2 regions of the Corynebacterium sanguinis genome follow, and region 2 is predicted to be linked to the other one. Evidence: riboswitches for the same ligand, from Rfam matches in the RefSeq annotation. Region 2 holds a riboswitch; the other holds the start of a gene.
What was found. Region 2 has a riboswitch for cyclic di-AMP ahead of E3227_RS00945 (resuscitation-promoting factor Rpf1 domain-containing protein). Riboswitches for the same ligand answer to the same signal wherever they lie in the genome.
Positions count from the first base shown of each region.

Region 1: linked by a shared signal. The riboswitch ahead of E3227_RS07460 (C40 family peptidase) and the one ahead of E3227_RS00945 (resuscitation-promoting factor Rpf1 domain-containing protein) in region 2 are both predicted to bind cyclic di-AMP.

Region 1 is NZ_CP038157.1:1,533,636-1,537,843, reverse strand. Features, by position in the region: gene E3227_RS07470 (glycosyltransferase family 4 protein) at 1-437, opposite strand, end outside; gene E3227_RS07465 (C40 family peptidase) at 439-1,485, opposite strand; gene E3227_RS07460 (C40 family peptidase) at 1,708-2,463, opposite strand; cyclic di-AMP (ydaO/yuaA leader) riboswitch at 2,476-2,684, opposite strand; gene qcrB (cytochrome bc1 complex cytochrome b subunit) at 3,055-4,208, opposite strand, start outside.
Region 2 is NZ_CP038157.1:175,186-179,393, forward strand. Features, by position in the region: gene E3227_RS00925 (DUF3027 domain-containing protein) at 1-66, opposite strand, end outside; gene E3227_RS00930 (glutaminyl-peptide cyclotransferase) at 85-894, shown strand; gene E3227_RS00935 (DUF2771 domain-containing protein) at 901-1,386, shown strand; gene E3227_RS00940 (cold-shock protein) at 1,383-1,766, opposite strand; cyclic di-AMP (ydaO/yuaA leader) riboswitch at 2,042-2,204, shown strand; gene E3227_RS00945 (resuscitation-promoting factor Rpf1 domain-containing protein) at 2,216-2,854, shown strand; gene E3227_RS00950 (YeeE/YedE thiosulfate transporter family protein) at 2,851-4,208, opposite strand, start outside.

The DNA of each region.
Region 1 (4,208 bases), 1.0 Mb from region 2:
TACGTGACCACGTCGGCTCGCCGCCCAATTGCCGTGAGCACTTGCCGCGCGCCCGGCAGCATCGACCACCCGACCTCGTGGCCGTGGGTCGAGGCGACTACGCGCTTCGCCCCGGCGGACTTTGCCGCCGCCCCCATGAGCGCCAGCGGCGCGGCGGCACCGAACCACACCGTCGCCACACCGTGGGCGCGGATGAGGCGGCGCATCTCGCGGGCCGTCGCCGGGGTGGGCAGCATGACGCGGCGCGGCCAGCGCACCACGGTGTAGTCCACCTCCGCATCCCAGCAGCGCGCCGCGTCGGCGTCCTGAGTGGAGGCGAACACAATGAGCTCGTTGGGGCCGGCGCGGCGTACAAATTCGTCAGCAAAGTCCCGCAAATACGACTGAATCCCACCGACAGTGGGTGGGAAGTCATTGGCGACCAGCAGCACCGGCATTCTAGTAGCGGACCGCTCCCTGGACCGGCATCGAGTTCAGCGGCACGACCTGGACGGGGATGCCGTAGTCAGAGGCGTGGACGACCTGGCCGTTGCCGATGTACATGCCCACGTGCGTGACACCCGGGTAGTAGCCAATAATGTCGCCCGGCTGCAGGTCCGACATGGACACCGGGGTGCCGCCGGCCAGCTGCGCCTGGGAGGTGCGCGGGATCGACTTGCCGTTCTGGGAGTACGCCCACACCATCAGCCCGGAGCAGTCGAAGGCATCGGGGCCGGACGCGCCCCAGCCGTAGGGCTTGCCCAGCTGCGCGAGCGCCGCGGCCGTGATCGCGTTGCCGAACGCGCCCGGGTTGAGCAGGTCCACCGGCACCGGGTTGGACTGGTTCATCCATGCCTGGCGCGCCTCGGGCGTCAGCGCATCCACGCGGGCCTCAACCTCTTTAATGCGGGCCTCGATGTCGGCTCGCTCCTTCTCCAGCTGAGCCTTCTGCGCGTCAAGTTTGACGCGGTTGTACTGCGCCGTCGCCTTAGCGACGTCCGCCTCACGCGCAGCCTGAATGGCTTCTTCGCTCGCGGCGCGCAGGCCTTCAAGCTGCTCCTGGCGCTTGCGTGAAATGGATCCGAGGTAGGTGGTCCTGTCAATGACTTCCTGCGGAGTCGCGGAACCCAGGGTGTTCACCACGCTGTCGACCTGCAGCGTTCGGTAGGTCGAGGTGGCAACGGCGTTGACGTCGCCCTGCTGCAGCGCGCGGGCACCGCGCACCTCCATCGCCCTAGCTTGGGCGTCAGCGGCGACGCGAGCGCTCTCATCGAGCTCCGCGCGCGCCTGGTCGAGCTGAACCTCGAGGGCCTTGATCTCCTCCATCTTTGCGGTCGCTTCGTCAGAGACGGTGCCCAGTTCCGCGATGAGGGTGTCCAGGTCCTCAGCGTGCGCGGGAGAAACGAGTCCCGCCACGGCAGCGCCCGCTGTGGCAAGCGAGATAGATGTGTATGCAATTGTTCCGGCGCTTCGGCGAGCGCGCGGAGGAAGAGAGTGCTTTCCCACGGTGACTTCCTCGAAACCTTCCTTGTTAAACCCTAAGCAGGATATGGGCCACATCCAGCGTGAATGCGGCGCTGGAGACGCAGCAACGCGGCCCGAGCTTTATAGAACTGTTACACACTATAGCGCCCCGCTCCCGAGAATCAATCTATTACGGAGCAATTGTTTTAAGACGCGAAACCGGCCTCGCGCAGCGATCACGCGAGGCCGGTGGAAGCGAGCGGGTTAGAAGCGAACCACGGAGTGGATCGGCATCATGTTTAGCGGGCGCTCTGCAACCGGAGCACCGGAGTTCAGGGCGTCGATGATGGTGCCGTTGCCCGCGTAGATAGCAACGTGGGAGGCGCCACCATAGTAGACCACGACGTCGCCCGGCTGGATGTTGTCCAGGCTGACGGGGGTGCCACCGGAAGCCTGGGCCTGGGACGTGCGCGGGATGGACTTGCCAGCCTGGGCGTGGACCCAGGAGGTGAAACCGGAGCAGTCGAAAGCGTTGGGGCCCGCTGCGCCGTAGACGTACGGGGAGCCGATCTTGGAGCGGGCGATATCGACGATCTGCTGGCCGGCGGACGGCGCCGGAGCGATGACAGCCGGAGCCTCGGCAGCCGCGGCCGCAACGGTCTGCGTGGAGGTCTCGACCGGGGCGGAGACGTAGCGGGTCTCAGCGTCCGCGAGGAAGGCGGAGAAGCCCGGGATGTTGGTGACGCCAGGGACAGCCTTCACTGCGGCGATCGCAGCGGCAACGTCGCCGCCCGATGCCTGGCCACCGAGGGAGGGGATCCACATCTCGATACCGGGGATGGCCGCGATGCCGGGCACGTTCTCAATACCCGGGACCTGGACGCTGACGGGGCTGTTGGGGACGCGAACCTCGGCCGCGTCTGCGGTGGCGGGTGCCAGAAGGGTTGCGCCCGTAACGAGGGCGGAAACGGCAGCAATGTTGCGCGCTGCGGACGAGTTCTGGCGAAGGTGCTGTGCCACGTGAATTACTCCATATCTTCTCTTGCCTACCGGGTTAGCTGACGGGTTGGACTTGAGAAAAGTCCTGCGCCGCTCCGTCTCCTACCTAACAAGTTGGGTGAAGATCCTTGCGCGCATTAACCCCAGGTGAGGCCCGCGGGCCCTGTGGTGGGTCCCCGGCTCCCCTACAACCGCAGGCGCCTTGTGCGCTGCCGTTGCCGAGGATTCGGCGTTATATGTTTGTTGTTGTCGTAACTTGCATCCAACGTTCGTTGCCGCAAAGTCTCGAGTAGGTTACGAAACCGCAACGGGGATTGTCCAATGCGACATCCGTTATCACGCCGTTATTTTCCGAGATCCGCGACATCGCTCGGCCCGGTGCGGTCAATTCAGAGCCGCGCCCGTTTCTACTAAAGTAGAAATTACTGCCCCTAGCAGGCTCTTCTCCCGTCTCAACCACCTCGGAAACCCGGCTCGGCGCCGTGCCCGGATTCTCTATAGTTCCTTTATGTGGCGTTCGTCACGTCCCCTTTGTTATCGGGTTGTAACAAATAATGGACCTCCCCTTCGGAAGGTCCATTCTTCGTACTTTTATCGAGCTCGGTGAAGCGACTACTTGTCGTCTCGCGGAGTCGCGTCGCGGTCGGACAGATGCTTCGTTTCCTCCAGAGCGCGCAGCGTCTCGATCTCGTCGTGATGGTTGCTCTCCGCCGCATCGCGGACACGCTCGGTGACATCGAGCTCTGCGGGGGAGAACGTACCGATCGTCTCGGAGTCTGCGTAGCCGAGCTGGTTCATCTGCTTCGGCACGCGGGCGCCTGCGTACTCGAGCGGCACCGGGTGACCATGCTCGTCGACCGGGCCGAGCGGCTGGTGGATCTCGACGAAGGCACCGTTCGGCAGCCTCTTGATGATGCCTGTCTCGATACCGTGCTCCAGCACCTCACGGTCGGAGCGCTGCAGACCGACACAGATGCGGTAGGTGATGAAGTACACCAGCGGCGGCAACACGATCAGGCCGATACGACCGAACCACGTCATCGCGTTCAGCGAGATCTCGAAGAAGTGCGCAACGTGGTCGTTACCACCGGAGATGGTCAGCAGCAGGAAGAAGGTTACAGCCATGACGCCGATCCCGGTACGCACCGGAACGTCGCGCGGGCGCTGCAGGAGGTTGTGGTGGGCGCGGTCGCCGGTCACAGCCTGCTCGATGAACGGGTAGGCGAAGAGGAGTGCCACCAGGATGCCACACATCAGCGCCACCCAGAACGCACCCGGGATGGTGTAGTTGCCCAAGTAGAGCTCCCACGCCGGCATGACACGCGCCGCGCCGTCCGTCCACAGCATGTAGACGTCAGGCTGGGAGCCAGCGGAAACCTGCGAGGGGTTGTAGGGGCCCAGGTTCCAGATCGCGTTGATGGTGGTCAGACCCGCCATGCCGGAGAGCACGGCGAAAACAACGAACATGAACCCGATGGCCTTGACGGCGAACACCGGCATGATGCGGATGCCCACGACGTTGTTCTCCGTGCGGCCCGGGCCAGGGAACTGAGTGTGCTTCTGGAACCACACGAGCAGCAGGTGAGCCGCGACGAGCGCGAGGATCAGGCCCGGCAGGATCAGAACGTGGAGGATGTAGAAGCGGTTCAGCATGAGGTCCGACGGGAAGTCGCCGCCGAAGATCGCCCAGTGCATCCAGGTACCGATGATCGGGATGCCCACGATGATGGCGGACATGATGCGCAGGCCCACGCCGGAGAGCAGGT
Region 2 (4,208 bases):
GACGGCTGCCTCGCCGAGCAGAGGGCTGTTAGCGCGCCGGTGAGCGCGATTCCTGGACTGAGACACGAGGCCTAGTATAAGGGCATGCCCCGCTTAAGCCTCAAAGCCGCCGCGCCGCTTGCCGCATTGTTGTTGACACCTGCGCTGGTTTCGTGTTCTTCGCAGGAATTAAAGCAGCCGCGTGAACAGGGCGTCGAGAAGCTTAAGGCGGTGGTCGAAGAGCGCTATGACTTCGACCCCTCCAGCTTCACCCAGGGCCTCGAGGTCGCCGACGACGGCACGCTGTACGTCGGCACCGGCCAGGTGGGCAGCTCGCGGATCTACCGCGCGACCCCGGACGGGCAAGTCATGGCCAGCCGCGATATCGACCCGGGATTTTTTGGCGAGGGGTTAACGCGCGTCGACGACCACCTGTGGCAGCTGACCTGGCAGGACGGTGTCGCCATCAAGCGCGATGCGCAGACGCTCGACGAGCTGGGGCGCACCACCTACGAGGGCGAGGGCTGGGGCGTGTGCGCCCGCGACGGCGAGGTGATCCTCTCCGACGGCACCTCGCAGCTGCGGCGCATGGACCCAGAGACCCTCGCCGAGCGCGAGCGTTTCGACGTCACCCTCAACGGCACGGAAGTGCCGCGGCTCAACGAACTCGAGTGCGTGGGCGACCAGATCTTCGCCAACGTCTTCCTCACCACCGACATCGTGCGTATCGACGCCACCACGGGCGACGTCACCGCCGTGATCGACGCCTCCTCGCTGCCGAACAACGCCGCGCCCGACCCGAACAACGTGCTCAACGGGATTGCGCACATCCCGGGCACCGAGGAGTTCTACCTCTCCGGCAAGCGCTGGCCGGACCTCTACAGGGTGAGCTTTCAACCCGCTGCCGTAGGGTAGAGATCCATGAAACTCAAGGCGTGGCAGCTTCTGGCTCTCCTCATCGTCGCCGCGGTGGTGCTCGTCGGCGGGTTCTACCTCATTGTTGACTACCAGCGCAGCAAGCCCGCCGCCCCCGTGGGCGAGATTCGCGTGGTGGTGTCCAACGGCGGAACCGAGCTCGAGGTCGCTCCCTATACGGTGTGCGAGCTGGACGCGGAGTGCGTCGGGGGCGAGCCGCCGTCGTTTGACCTCGATCCCGCCTCCGAGGTGAGCGTGAGCGTTCCCGAGGATCTCGCGGCGTCGAGTTGGCGCCTGCTGAGCATTTACGACGACCCAGCGGCCAACGAGGAGCAAATCTTCCAATCCGGCCAGGCCAATCAGGCCTCGGTGCCCGCGGTGAAGGATTCCGCCCGGCTCGTCGTGGCGGAGGTCTCAGCGCTGGCCGTGGATACCAACGACGCAGGCGAGGAAGTCCCCGTGATTGCGACGTGGTCGGTGGCGTTCTCTTAAGCGTCGAGCTCTTTGGCCACAGCGCGCAGGATCTCGGCAACCTGCTTGCCGTGCGCTCGGTCCGGGTAGCGACCCGCCTCGAGGGCCGGCTGGATCTGCGTTTCAAGGACCGTCATCATGTCGGCGAGCAGCTTGTTGAGCTCCTCGGGCTTGTAGCGGTGCGTCTGGCGCCGCTTCGGCGTGTCCAAGACCTTGACGCGCAGCGCCTGGGGGCCGCGGCGCCCAGCGGCGAAGTCGAATTCGATGCGCTGGCCAGCGACGAGCTCGTCGACGCCTTCGGGTAGGACGTTCTTGCCCACGAACACGTCCTCATCGCCCGGGTTTGAGGCGAAGCCGAAACCCTTGTCAGCGTCGTACCACTTCACTTTTCCAACGGGCATGCCTTTTCCTTCCTTTCGAGAACCGCCATTGTACTACTCGCGATAACCGCCGCCGGTTCCGAATATTCTACTAACGTGATGCACGTCACTATAGGCCAGGAAAACCGTCCTGAACTGCGTTCTCACGCAATCTACTAAAGTGGATGTAACTCGTGTGAATCCGTTCCGTGCTGTCCGCGTGACTCAATCGTTATAAACCGATATAGTCGCCCGCAAGCCCGAACCCGGGCGCATAACCATATACCTTTGGCCACGCCGAATTCTGTCCGGCCTGAATCAATTCTTCCCCAACATTGACATTGTGGACAGAAGCGGAGGACCCACACGCGCGTCACCCACGCGCCGGAGGTCACTCCTAGGGGTGAAGCCGCACCCGCGGCCTGGCACCTTGCGCCAGAACCCGACAGCTAACTTCGCAGGCGGTTAACAAGAGAGGAAACACAATCTTCATGGCACGTCACTCTAAGCAGAACGCATCCTTCGCTAAGAAGGCGCTCGCTGGCACCGCTGCCGCGGCAGCACTGACCGGTATCATCGCACCGGCAGCCAACGCTGCTCCGGACTCCGATTGGGACCGCTTGGCTCAGTGCGAGGCCGGCGGCAACTGGTCCATCAACACCGGCAATGGCTACTACGGCGGTCTGCAGTTCTCCGCGTCCACCTGGCGCGCCTACGGTGGCGGCCAGTTCGCACCGTATGCTCACCAGGCAACCCGCGAGCAGCAGATCATCGTCGCCGAGCGCACCCTCGCCGGCCAGGGCTGGGGCGCATGGCCTTCCTGCTCCGCTCGCCTTGGCCTGAACTCCGCTCCGACCAACCGCGACGCCCAGGCCGCGCCTGCTCCGGCACCTGCTCCGGCACCTGCTCCGGCCCCGGCAGCCGCTCCGGCCGCAGCGCCGCAGGTTGACGCTCTGTACCACGCGATCGTTGCCCGCCTGAACGAGAACAACATCGCCGTCCCGGCCGAGCTGCACACCGCGTACGCAGCGAACCGCGACAACTACAACAACTTCTACCTCGCCAACAAGGCGCTTATCGACGCCGTCCTCGCCGGCGACGTCAACGCTGTCATCGCCAAGCTAGTCTAGCGAGCGGCGTTCTTCACCACCGTGATTTCCCATCCCGCGTCACGGTTTTGAGCGAAGTCCTCAATCCCGTGGCCGTTGTCGGCGGCCCACTGCGGGATGGACTCGGTTGCCTGCGTGCAGTCGAAGTCGATGACCAGCTTCTCGCCGTCGTCAAGCTCGGCGATGGCGTCCTTGGCCTCGATCAGCGGAAAGGGGCACACCGCCCCGAGGGTGTCTAGCTTGTAGCGCCCCGGCCCAATAGGACGCGCCTTCGTGGCGCGTTTTTGCGTTGTGGGCACGGTGATCAGTCCCGTTGCCACCTGGAACCCGCCGCCCTGCGGGGTGGATTCAATCACCGCGTCCTCCGCGGACCGGATGGAGTCCTCGGTGCTGTAGGTGCCCTGCGGCGCAGCAACCGAGGGCTTGAGCCAGATCTTGGACCCGACGAAGACGCCCAGGGCGATGAACCCGAGGGCGACCCACCCCTGGTAGCTGAACAGGGAGGTCTGCACCATGCCGTTGCCCACGGTGCAGCCGCCGGCGAGCGCCGCACCGACGCCCATGCCGATCCCGCCGACGATGGCGCGCACGGTCGTGGTGGCGTCAGGCACGCGCACGCGAAATTCCCCGGACGCCTTCGCGGCGATAAACGCGCCGATGAACAGGCCGATCACCAGCAGGGTGCCCCAGTTCAAGAACTTCTCCTCGCCCGTGGTGATGAAGGAGACTGCGTGCGCGCTCGGCGTGGTAATCCCGAGGCCGTCGTTGCGCCCGGTGGCGGCGGAGAGCGGCCACGCGATCACACCAAGGATGCCGATGAGCGTGCCCGCGGTGTAGGGGTGCAGCGCTTTCTTGTACCAGGGTTGCTGCAAGGTGACCTTCGGTCGCGCGGCGTCCTTGGCCAGGTAGTAATGCGCGGCCCAGGCCGTCGCTAGCGCGAGCGGGATGGCGAAAAACCAGGGGGAAACACCGAAGGTCTGCGGCAGCGTTGTCCAGCCGGTGTCCCACTGCTTCATCCAGGCCTCGAACCCGGAGAGCATGCCGTTTTTCATCGCGGCGGCGGACAGCGCGTAGAAAACCAGCGCGAACCAGGAGCCGACGAGGCCCTCGGCGGAGCGGTACCACGTGCCGGAGGCGCATCCGCCCGCGAGCACGATGGAGATGCCGAAGAGGAAACCGCCGGTAATGACGGCCACGGGCTGGAAGGTGCGGTAGTCCGGTGCGATGACGCCGAGCGTCGTCAAGGCGGCGAGGCCGACGGCGTGGACGGCGATGACGATGAAAAGGGCGACGAGTCCGCGGCCCTTTTTCTGCAGAAAGACATCGCGCAGCATGCCGGTGACGCAGAAGCGGCCGCGCTGCATGATGGCGCCGA